Regions from separate parts of the Rhizobium quercicola genome, predicted to be linked through region 3. Evidence: riboswitches for the same ligand, from Rfam matches in the RefSeq annotation. Region 3 holds a riboswitch; each other region holds the start of a gene.
The links. Region 3 has a riboswitch for cobalamin ahead of cobU (bifunctional adenosylcobinamide kinase/adenosylcobinamide-phosphate guanylyltransferase). Riboswitches for the same ligand answer to the same signal wherever they lie in the genome.

Region 1: linked by a shared signal. The riboswitch ahead of LRX75_RS17900 (aromatic ring-hydroxylating oxygenase subunit alpha) and the one ahead of cobU (bifunctional adenosylcobinamide kinase/adenosylcobinamide-phosphate guanylyltransferase) in region 3 are both predicted to bind cobalamin.
Region 2: linked by a shared signal. The riboswitch ahead of LRX75_RS16885 (CbtB domain-containing protein) and the one ahead of cobU (bifunctional adenosylcobinamide kinase/adenosylcobinamide-phosphate guanylyltransferase) in region 3 are both predicted to bind cobalamin.

What each region holds. Positions count from the first base shown of each region.
Region 1 is NZ_JAJOZR010000012.1:33,203-36,984, reverse strand. Features, by position in the region: gene LRX75_RS17905 (FAD-binding oxidoreductase) at 1-268, opposite strand, end outside; gene LRX75_RS17900 (aromatic ring-hydroxylating oxygenase subunit alpha) at 270-1,514, opposite strand; cobalamin riboswitch at 1,661-1,855, opposite strand; gene LRX75_RS17895 (DUF6656 family protein) at 2,163-2,756, shown strand; gene LRX75_RS17890 (L-threonylcarbamoyladenylate synthase) at 2,966-3,782, shown strand, end outside.
Region 2 is NZ_JAJOZR010000011.1:9,618-13,399, reverse strand. Features, by position in the region: gene LRX75_RS16895 (hypothetical protein) at 1-158, shown strand, start outside; gene LRX75_RS16890 (SRPBCC family protein) at 252-737, shown strand; cobalamin riboswitch at 788-1,051, shown strand; gene LRX75_RS16885 (CbtB domain-containing protein) at 1,101-1,277, shown strand; gene LRX75_RS16880 (CbtA family protein) at 1,485-2,243, shown strand; gene LRX75_RS16875 (glucoamylase family protein) at 2,290-3,579, opposite strand; gene LRX75_RS16870 (DUF1194 domain-containing protein) at 3,742-3,782, shown strand, end outside.
Region 3 is NZ_JAJOZR010000007.1:282,926-286,707, forward strand. Features, by position in the region: gene cobN (cobaltochelatase subunit CobN) at 1-1,249, opposite strand, end outside; gene cobW (cobalamin biosynthesis protein CobW) at 1,271-2,353, opposite strand; gene cobU (bifunctional adenosylcobinamide kinase/adenosylcobinamide-phosphate guanylyltransferase) at 2,357-2,881, opposite strand; cobalamin riboswitch at 3,069-3,468, opposite strand; gene LRX75_RS12995 (chloride channel protein) at 3,576-3,782, shown strand, end outside.

The DNA of each region.
Region 1 (3,782 bases), on a different contig from region 3:
CGGCGATGGAGAAGGGACGCGAGGGCGTCGAGGAGAGCGTATAGGTCCGCATCACCGGATCGTCGGCCGTCACCGGAATTTCCAGCGTGACGAACTGGCCCGGCAGGTAGCGGAACCAGCCGTCGCGATCCGACCTGAACACGAAGGTCATGACGTCGGGCGCCTCGACCGTCGCCGCGATGCATTCGAGCAGGTGCTGGCGATCGTTCCAGGGCTGCAGCTCATCGAAGTGACGGAACGGCGATGCGATGCCGATGCTTTGGCTCATGTCACGCCACGCGGACAAGCGGCGCGTGGACGCCGGTCAGGCGATCCTGCATGAACGTCGTGTACCACTCCACGAACTGCATGACGCCGCCTTCGTGCTCGGGCGAGTAGGGTCCCGGCTCATAGGCCGGCGAGCGGATGCCGAAGGCATTTTCCTCGACGATCTGGCGGTCCTGATCGTTGGTCTCGGTCCAGACGTGCGTGAGTTCTTCAAGATTGTAATCGACGCCTTCCACGGCATCCTTGTGGACCAGCCACTTGGTGGTGACCTGCGTCAGTTCCGGCCCGAGCGGCAGCACGCGGAAGGTGATGGCGTGGTCGGCCAGCACGTGGTTCCAGGTGCTCGGATAGTGGAACATCAGCAGCGTGCCGATGTGGCTCTGGGGCACGGCATCCGACAGACGGCGCTTGACGGCGCGGGCGCCGGACATCGTGTAGCTCTCGGCATCCTGGATCAGCGGCATGCGCGCGACGCGGAACTGGCCCGTCGGATCGATGCGGAACTCGCTCGGCAGGCCGGAGGCCTCGCAGCGGCTCCAGTGCTCGGAGATGACGGGATCGTCCTTGGCGCCCTGCACGCCGGTGGCCGAGGGGGCCTCGGGATAGGTGCGGCAGAGTTCCGGGTGGTTGCTGGCGCAGTGGTAGCACTCGCGGTTGTTTTCCCAGACGAGCTTCCAGTTGCCCTTCTCCACGATGGTGCTCTCGAAGGCCACCTTCGTGTCCTTGAGATTGTGCGGTGCGAGGTAGGAGGTGACCATGTCGCGCACGGGCGCGAAATCGAGCGGCTCGGCGGCGAGGCTGATGAAGATGTAGCCGGCAATGGTCTCGCAGGCGACGGGCTTCAGGCCGTGGGCGGACTTGTCGAAGTCCTCACCCATCTGGCGGGCGAACATCAGCTTGCCGTCCAGCTCGTAGGTCCAGTTGTGATAGGGACAGACGAGCTTGGCGGACGCGCCCTTGGCCTGGGTGCAGACGCGCGAGCCGCGGTGGCGGCAGGCATTGTGCAGGGCATGAATGGCGCCCTGACGGTCGCGGGTGATGACGACGGGATAGTCGCCGATCTGGACCGTGAAATAATTGCCGGCCTTGGGGATCTCGCAGTCATGGCCGATGAAGAGCCAGTCCTTGTACCAGATCTCCTGCAGGTCGAGCTTGTAGAGATCGGGATCCGTATAGAATGCCTGCTCGAGGCTGTGGGTCTCGCGCCGGTTCCGGAGCGTGCGGAGCACTTCGCTGCGAAAATCCATGTTCCCGTTCCTTTATACCACGGACCCTTCCGAGGGGTCGCCATCCCGAAACCCCGTCAAGGGGCCATAGACAGGGCCGGTATGGCCGGGAAAGCCGTTTTCGCTCGCACCCGGCAACCGCCGCACCAAGACATTCACATCAATGACCGTACCGTCGGCGCAAGACAGGTGTCCGGGCTCAGGGGCATCCCGCCATACAGACCTCGGGGTTGCTCAACCCCTCGAGAAGGCTCTGCCGGCGTCATGCTCCACCACCGTTGCGGGCGCAGCGCCGGGTTTCGACCGGCTTCCCAATTTGTCCGGATCCCTTGGAAACCGGCGCCTTGAGCCTCTCTATCTAACGCCGCGCCGGCCGATTTCAGAGGCCAAGAAGCGACACGCGATTTGAGAAAGACGACACGCGCGATCGCCGGGCATTTTTCGCGCTGCGTGCGCCGATCCTTCAAGAGAAACAACAGGATGCGTGAAATCTGGGCAGATGTCGCTTTTCCGGTCGGCCTTGCGCATCGCGACGGCGTGCGCATTTGCGACATCGAGGACCGCGCCCCGCCCCCATCCCGACGACACATGGCCTGATGACGCAAGCCTCGCGCCATGGCGGGCCCGTAAAACTGACGAAAAGGAAGATCATCCATGCTGGACCAGACCATGGCCAACCTGCGCTACTATGATGATGCCAAGGCCCCCAAGGAACAACGCGGGGGCGTGTACACGGATTACCTGCGCACGGGCCGCATCAACCGCTCGACCTCCGACGCGCGCGCCGCGCGGCGCTACCTGACGCACAAGGAAGTGGCGGAGCGGACCGGGCGCAAGCTGGAGGCCGCCGGCACGCTCGCCTACGACCGCATCAACGGCTTTCACGCGTCGATCCGCTTTCCCAAGATGATCTTCCACCGCACGCTCGATGGCAGCCCGCATCTCGGCTACTGCCACGTGACGGCGGCGCGGACCAGGTTCGCGGACTATGACGATGTCCGCTGGTCGTTCTACATGGCCAATTTCTTCTGCGAGATCGGCAAGGACGAACATTTCTTCGACGATGTCCGGCGCGGATATTCGCGCATGTATTTCGCCGTCGCGATGGACCTCGACCGCGAGCAGGGCAAGCTCGTGATCAACCGCACCGTCCGCGATGGCGGCCTTCTCTTCCGCACGCAGGACCCGAAGACGGCGCTGAAGAACGTGCTGATGCTGGGCGCCAAAAACGACGCCCTGCGCACGATCATCCGCGCGCTCTGAGCCGGCGCCCTCTCCTCGGGCGCGAAAGCGGGACCGACGCAGGGCCGAGACGCCGTCGCCTTTCGACACGGGCTCTCCTGTACCATTTCCAGATAGGGCCGTACGCTTCGCGTCTCTGCTTTTTCGCGCGTCGCACCCGCAAAACCGCTGCACATTCCTGCGCGATCCTTTAAGACAGCCGCTTCACCGGACGGAAGCGCGAAAACGGCATGGCAGAGATCATCGACACGACCTTGGACCGGGCGGGCGCGCTGGCGCGTGCCGTGGACGTGCTCGGCCGCGGCCGGCCGATCGCCTTGCCGACGGAGACCGTCTACGGGCTTGCGGCCGATGCGACGCGGGCCGAGGCGATCGCCTCGATCTACGAGGTGAAGGGCCGGCCGCGCTTCAATCCGCTGATCTCGCATGTGTCCGACATGGAGATGGCCGCGCGCCATGGCCTGTTCGATCCGATCTCGCGGCGTCTCGCCGAGGCCTTCTGGCCGGGGCCGCTGACGCTGGTGGTCGCGCGGGCGCCCGACAGCGCGGTGCATGCGCTGGCCACGGCCGGGCTCGAGACGCTCGGCCTGCGGATGCCGGAGGGTTTTGCGCGCGCGGTCATTTCCGCTTTCGGCAAGCCGCTGGCGGCCCCCAGCGCCAACACGTCGGGGCGGATCAGCCCGACGACGGCCGCGCATGTGGCCGACGATCTCGGATCGGCCATCGACCTCATTCTCGACGCGGGACCGGCCGGCATCGGGCTGGAATCGACCATCGTGAAGGTGGAGAACGGGCAGCTTCGCCTGCTGCGGCCGGGCGGGCTGGCGGCGGCCGACATCGAGGCTGTCGCAGGCCAGCGGCTTTTGCGACCGGAGACCGCGGGTGCGGCCATTCAGGCCGTCGGTGCCGCCTTGGAGGCGCCCGGCATGCTCGCCTCGCATTATGCGCCGGATGCCGCCGTGCGGCTGGATGCGACCGAGGTGCGGCCGGGCGAGGCGCTGATCCGCTTCGGCGGCGTGGCGCTTCCCGGCGAGGAAAAGGCCGCGA
Region 2 (3,782 bases), on a different contig from region 3:
GTCGCGACGATGCGCTGATCATCGCCCGCATCCCGCCGGGTCACTCTGCTCCGCTGCGCACCTCCCTCGTCTTCCCCGCACCCCGCACCGGCCCGCCCGAGGCACCGAAATGGACGACAGCGATCGTCAAGATCCAGTCCTCCCCCGCCGGTCCCTGATCGGAGATCGAAGACCGTTGTAAAGGCCTCGACAGTCAGCGCCGGATGACCGACACTCCGCCGGAACGCACGCGCCGACCCAGGACACAGACCATGCCCGAGACCATGACAGACCCCACCACCTCCGACGATCGCGACCTCGTCATCACCCGCCACATCGCTGCCACGCCAAACGCCTTGTTCCGCTGCTGGACGGAGCCTGCGCTTATCCAGCAATGGTTCGTGCCGAAACCTTGGACGATCGCGACGGCCGAGGTCGATCTGCGCGTCGGCGGCTCGAACCTGATCGTCATGAAGAGCCCGGAAGGCACGGAAATGCCCAATCGCGGCGTCTATCTCGAGATCGTGCCGGATCGAAAGATTGTCTTTACGGACGCCTATATCCGCGCATGGACGCCGTCGGAAAAACCCTTCATGACCGGCATCATCACCTTCGAGCCGGAGAACGACGGCACACGCTACACGGCCCGCGTCCGCCACTGGACGAAGACCGATCGCGACGCGCATGAGCAGATGGGCTTCCACGAAGGCTGGAACCAGTGCGCCGACCAGCTTGCAGCCCTCGCCGCAACGCTCTGATCCGTGCGACAGGCGGATCACGGCGATTGACAGCCGTTCCGCACACGTCATAGTGATCCTCATCAAGAGGTTCTCCGGGTGCCACACCATCCGGGGAGTAAATGGGAACGTGACGGGTGGACCCAGTGCGGCACCTCAATCACGGCCGACCCCGCGACTGTAGAGCGGTCAGGGTCTTTCATGCCGGGCAACCGGTAGAAGCCACTGTGGTGACGGGGATATCTCCGATCTGCGGGAAGGCGAGGAAGATCCGACGATGCCACCCGGCATCAGACACCGCGAGCCAGGACACCTGCCGATTGATGTCGGGCATTTCGCCCAAAGGAGTGGGACACGTCCCACATTGCCATCACGGAGGTTGTCATGGCTGTTACCAACGCATCTGGCGTTTCGCTTTCCCTCAATGACCGCATGATTGCGGGTTTCCTGTCCTTGTGCATCGGGGCGTTCCTCGTGTTCGGCGCCGGTCTGGCCAATTCGGCCGTGCTGCACGATACCGCGCACGACGTCCGCCACTCGTTCGGCTTCCCCTGCCACTAGCGTAAACAGGCCCGATCTCTCGAGCGACAGGCGAGCGCAAAGCCCCGCGACCGGGCGTTGCGCCGCTGACGCCGGCATGCCCGACGCGACCGCCTGTGTGCGTGCGCGCCGGCCGTGCTGCGCCTCGTCGTGCCGACAGATCGGATCCTCCCACACAGGCACAGGACGAGAGCACGCCGGCAAGGCGCGGCTCCGAAAGGGATATCTATGATCGTCAAGACACTTCTGGCCGCCATCTGCGCCGGCCTTATCGCAGGCCTCTTCATGACAGCGGCGCAGGAACTCCGCGTCGTGCCGCTGATCCTCCATGCGGAAACCTACGAGGGCGAACCCGCCCCGGGAGCCCCGGCGGCACACGAGCATTCCGCACGTGGCTCCGGCGCGCTCTTTGCGACCTTCGCAGCCGCGCTGCAGCCGGTAACGCCGGCCTACGCGCATGACGGCGAGGCGCATGCGGAGGGCGGCATCATGTTCGGCATGAGCCGCTTCTCAGGCACGCTGATCGCCAATCTGGTGACGGGTGCCGGCTTCGGCCTGCTGCTGGGGGGCATCGGCATCCTGACCGGCAGCCCGCCGACCTTGCGCACCGGCCTCACCTGGGGTGCCCTCGGCTGGCTGTCGGTCCACATGCTTCCGGCTCTCGGCCTTCCCCCCGAGTTGCCCGGCTTTCCCGCCGCCGACCTCGGCGATCGCCAGACGTGGTGGCTCGCCACAACGGCGCTTTCGGCGCTCGGTCTCGGCCTGATCGCGCTGCGACGGGAGATCGTGGCGAAAGGTGCGGGCTTTGTCCTCCTCGCCCTGCCCCACATCTACGGCGCACCCCAGCCGGGCGATATCGCAAGCCCCGTCCCCGCCGTTCTCGGCGCGGAATTCGCGGTTGCGGCACTGGCAACCACACTGGCCTTCTGGCTCGTCCTCGGCACCGTCTCCGGCGCCCTCAACGACCGCTTTCTCAAGGCGGCATGACGGGACACCGGCCCGCGACACAGCGGGCCGGACCGCCTGGAAAAGCCTACAGCCATCCGCCGGCGAAACCGGCACGCTTCAGCCCGCGCCGGATCGGCGTCGAAGATCGCAGCAGGTTCCAGAAAAAACCAGTCCTGTGGTTCTCGATCATCATCAGCAGAATGCCCTGGTCGAGCCCGATCCGCCGGGTGTTCATCCATCCTTCGGGGGTGCGCGCGGGAACGCTGGGATTGAAGCTGCCGATGAAGCCGTCTTCCTCGACCACACCCGGATAGGTCTCGAGCATATGGCGCGTTCCCGCCAGGGCCGCCGTCTCGTTGAACGGCAGGCAGGCGAGCGGCGCCCAGGGTGCAAGCGTGCCGTCATCGGGCCCGAAGGGCGCGCCGCGCGCCGCATAGCCAGAGAAGTACTGCTGGCGGCCATCCCGCAGGCGGCGTGACCGCTCCGGCCCGTCACACGCGGTCAGCCCCCAGCAATCCCTGCCGTAACCCGTAAAGGCCTCGGGGTTTCGCTCGGCATAATCGCGCTGCACATTGATCGCGAGGCGGGTGTTCTCGAAGTAGTCGCTGTCATGCTCGACCATCGCCGTATCGCGAATGCCGCGGAAATCGATCCAGGCATGCGAGAACAGATGGATGAACAGCGGCCCGGCATAGAGGAACGGCTTGCCGAGCGCCTCCTTCCAGTCGCACTGGTTGCCGAAGGCGAGATAGCTCTTGGCCGGGATCGGGTAGGACGGCGAGGACAAGGCGAGCGTGTAGAGAATGACCGCCTCGCTATATCCATGCCAGCGATAGGGAAGGAAACCGCTGCGCGGCTTCCAGCCGAGCGCCAGCGTATCCTCCTCGTCCAGCGCCCAGGCCCAGTTGGCGCGGGCGTAAATCATGTCGGCGATATCGCGAATTTCCTTTTCCGCCGGCGTCGCCTCGGAGAAATAGGCCCCGACGGTGATGGCGCCGGCGATCAGCAGCGCGCTGTCGATCAGCGAGATCTCGCTGCGCCACGCCCGCCGTCCGCTCTTCATCTCCAGAAAGTGGTAGTAGAGACCCTTATAGCCGGTGGCCAGCGTATCGCGGCTCTGCTCGCTGTCACGCAGGAAGCGCAGCGTCTTCAGCGCCCGCTCCGCCGCATCCGCGCGGGACAGCCAGCCGCGCTCGACGCCGACGGGCAACGCCGACAGGCCGAAGCCGGTTGCGGCGACGCTGGCCGGCGACCCTTCCTGCGAACTGTCGGCAACGAGACCGGTTTCCGGATGCGTAAACCGCATGAAATACCGGAACGCGCCCAGCTGAAATCGATCGATCAGCCCGGCGTCGGTCGTATCCTTGAAAAGCATCGCAACTCCTGACGAGCGGTTACGCAAAGCGTGCCGTCTCTTGCGCTCAACATCTCTTGCACTCACCGAGTGTTGAAGCCATGCTGCCGCTTACCGGTCGCCGCCATCACCCGTTGTGTTAATGTTCGCCTCTACGGTGCGAAGCAGGGATTGGATGACATGATCTTGGCGGGAATTGCATTGCTGATGGGCCTTTCCGTCCA
Region 3 (3,782 bases):
CGGCCGCGGCCATCGCGCGCAGCACCTCGATCGTGCCGGCCGGCGTATCCAGGCCGACGCCGTTGCCGAGGCGACCGTCGCGGTTCGGGTAATTGGCGAGCACGATGGCGACCTTGCGGTCGGCGGGCGGCGTGTGGCGCAGGAGCGCCCAGTTCGCCGCGAGCTTCGCCACGAAGGCGACCCTGTCCGGCAGCGGCGCATGCCCGACGATGTTGGTCTCGACCGCCTCGTCATAGATCGCCGCCGCCTTGAAGGAAACGGCACGGGAGAGAATGCGACCGTCCACCTCGGGAAGCGCGACGTTCATCGCGAGATCGCGCGCCATGAGGCCTTGCGACGAGCTTTCCCAGGCCTGGCGGGTCGAGGCGGAGAACAGCACCTGCAGCACCGGCGCGCCACCGGCGTCGAGCACGGTGCCCTTGTGATCGCCGCCCGGAGCCGACACCGCGAAGCTCGTGGCATTGAGGACGACATCCGGCGTGAACCGCGCGAAGATCGCCTCGACCGTGCCGACGGACAGCGCATCCTTCAGGCTGGAGACGAAGACCGGGAGAACCCGCATCCCCTCGGCCGTCAGCGCCTCGACCAGTGCGGCCACCGGTCGCGTCTCGCCGGACTGGACGAGCGCGCGATAGAAGCAGAGCGCCGCGACCGGCTGCGGCCCGGGATGCGCATCCGCCCAGGCGTCCGCGCCGACGATGCCTTCCTCCGGCGACCAGAGGCCGGCCCGCAGCAATGGCGTTGCCGCCGGCGGCCGCTCGCGCTCATCGACCAGCGCATGGGCATAGGCGAGAAACGCCTGCATGTTATCGGGGCCGCCTTCGGTGAAATAGGCGAGCATCGCGGCCCGATCCTCGGCGGACACGGTGGAATAGGCGTCGAGCGCCGGATCCGGCTTGTCGTAGCCGGGAAGCACGGCGATCTTGGCACGATGGGTGACGGCCGTGGCGTGGAGCGCTTCCAGCACGTAACTGAAGTAGGACGCACCGCCGAGTGCGCGCACGACGATCAGCTTTGCATGCCGTGCAGTGCGCTGGACATAGGTATCGACCGACATCGGGTGCTTCAGCGACAGAAGGCTCGCCGCCCGCAGGGTCCGCCCGTCGGGGGCGGTCCTGCAGGCGCTCGCGATGGCGGAAAGCTCCGTATCGGCTGCGGACAGGAACAGGATCTCGCCCGGCGACTGGGCGAGGTCGATGGCCTCGTCCCCGTCCGAGATCGTGCCTTTCTGCGCAAGAAGAAGATGCATCCGCCGCTGTTCCCGCCTGGTCTATGCCGCTGCCGCGACGATGGCCGCACGCAGCGCAGCCTCGTCCAGATCATGCAGCCCGATGACGACGAGGCGCGTGCGACGGGCTTCGCCGGCCGCCCAGGCGCGGTCGAAATACGGATCGATCCGTGTTCCCACGGCCTGGATCAGAAGCCGCATCGGCTTGCCGGGAACATCCGCGAAACCCTTCAGCCGCAGGACGTCGTGCGCGGAGACGATCGCCTTCAGTCGCGATACGAAACCGGTGGAGTCGGCGATCGGGCCGAGTTCGACGACGAAGCTCGCGAACTCGTCATGGTCGTGCTCCTCGCCCGCCTCGTGCTCCATCTCGTGATGGGATTTGCGGTTGGCGATATCGTCTTCCGTGCCGACGCCGAGGCCGAGCAGAACGGAGGCCGGCACCGCGCCATTCGCGGCCTCGATCATCATCGGCTTGCGCGTGGTGCGCGCGGCGACTTCGCGGCGGACGGCCTCGATGCCGGCGGCATCCAGCAGGTCGGTCTTGTTGAGAACGATGAGGTCGGCGGCGGTGAGCTGGTCTTCGAACAGCTCCTCGATCGGGCTTTCATGGTCGAGATTGTCGTCCTCGGCACGCGCGGCATCCACCTTGTCATGATCGTCGGCGAAACGGCCGGCTGCGACGGCGGCGCTGTCCACCACGGTGATCACGCCATCCACCGTCACCTGCGTGCGGATATCGGGCCAGTTGAACGCGGCGATCAGCGGCTGCGGCAGCGCGAGACCGGAGGTCTCGATGACGATATGGTCGGGGCGGCCCTCCCGCTCCAGAAGGCGCGTCATGGTGGGAATGAAGTCGTCGGCCACGGTGCAGCAGATGCAGCCATTGGTGAGCTCGATGATATCGTCCTCGCTGCAGGCCTCGGCCCCGCAACCCTTCAGCACATCGCCATCGACGCCGAGATCGCCGAACTCGTTGATGATGAGCGCGATCCGCCGGCCATCGGCGTTTTCCAGGATGTTGCGGATCATCGTCGTCTTGCCCGCACCGAGAAAGCCGGTGATGACCGTCGCGGGGATCTTGGCGCCCGATGCTTTACGGTCGCCGGTTTTGGAGAATATCATGAACTAACCCTTCATCTTGAGCGGCAGACCCGCCGCCACGAAATAGACGTCGCGCGCCTGTGCCGCGACCTGCTGGTGGAGCCGGCCGGCATGATCGCGAAAATCCCGCGCCATGCGGTTGTCAGGCACCATCCCGAGCCCCACCTCGTTGGAAACGAAAATGACGGAGGCGCAAAGTGCCGGCAGGCCGGCGACGAGACGCGCCGATTCCGCCGCGACGTCGCGCGCCTCCAGCATGAGATTGGTGACCCACAGCGTCAGGCAATCGACAAGGACGACACGGCCGGCGGCATCGATGGCGGCAAGCCTGCCGACGAGATCGAACGGCTCTTCATGCGTCGTCCAGAGGTCGCCGCGCGACGTGCGGTGGGTGTCGATCCGCGTCCGCATCTCGTCGTCGAAGGCGCGGCCGGTGGCGATGTAATGCCGGTCGAGGCCCGTGTCCGCAGCCAGCCGCTCGGCAAAGCCCGACTTGCCGGAGCGTGCGCCACCGAGCACGAGCGTGGTACCATGATGCGGGGATGTCATGTTCGCGCGGCTGTCCCGCTGCTCCCATGACGCAAAAGGCAATGCGATCCGAAGGGTCTGCATGCGCCTGCCGGGCATGAGCCAAAATCGCATGCGTAAAAACCGCCGGCCCGGGCAACCCGGTGGGCGAACGTCTCGTGTGCCACGACAACCTCCGTGCTGGCGCTGGAACGCTGCATCATGAGGATGCGGCGCGGTGTGGCTGGCAGGTCTCCTGGCTCACGGCGTCACGCAGGGTCGAAACCCTGAGAACGGGTTCGCCTCGCCTTCCCGAAACAGGTTGCCCGGCGTTCGACGGCCGGATCGATGGCGAAGAGGTGGACGATTCGTAGAAAAGGAGGCGTCCGACCCCGGTTGCTCGCATCGCTGCTTCAGTGGCTTTTCCGGCCCAGTCCTTCAGATGACGCCAGCCGCACCACGCGGCATGGTCCGTCGCCCGTTGGACGAGACCGGATGGCGAACCCTGACCGTTCTACAGTCGCGGGGTCGGCTGCGATGAGGATGCCCTGTGTGGGTCCATCCCTTCGCATTCCCATTTACTCCCGAACGACACGCGCCGTACGGGAACCATCCATACCGCGAAGATTAGGCGCGTCGCTGGATCAAGTCAATCTTCCGCGCTATGTCCGCAGCTTCGCCCGACCCGAAGCTCAAGCGTTTCCCCGCGAAGACGCCCGACGAGATCGAGCCTCCCATGCCCGACGTCCTGAAGTCCCTGACCCTTGCCCGCGTGAAGCGTATCGCCCGGAAAGCCGTCACCTTTTCGGAGTGGCGCATCTTTGCCCGGCGGAGCGAAATCGGGCTTCTCGTGGCGGGCATCGTCGTGGGTCTCACCTCCGGGCTTGCCGTCATCGCCATGAGTTTCGTCTCGCTGCAGCTGCACAAGCTGATTTTCGGCATT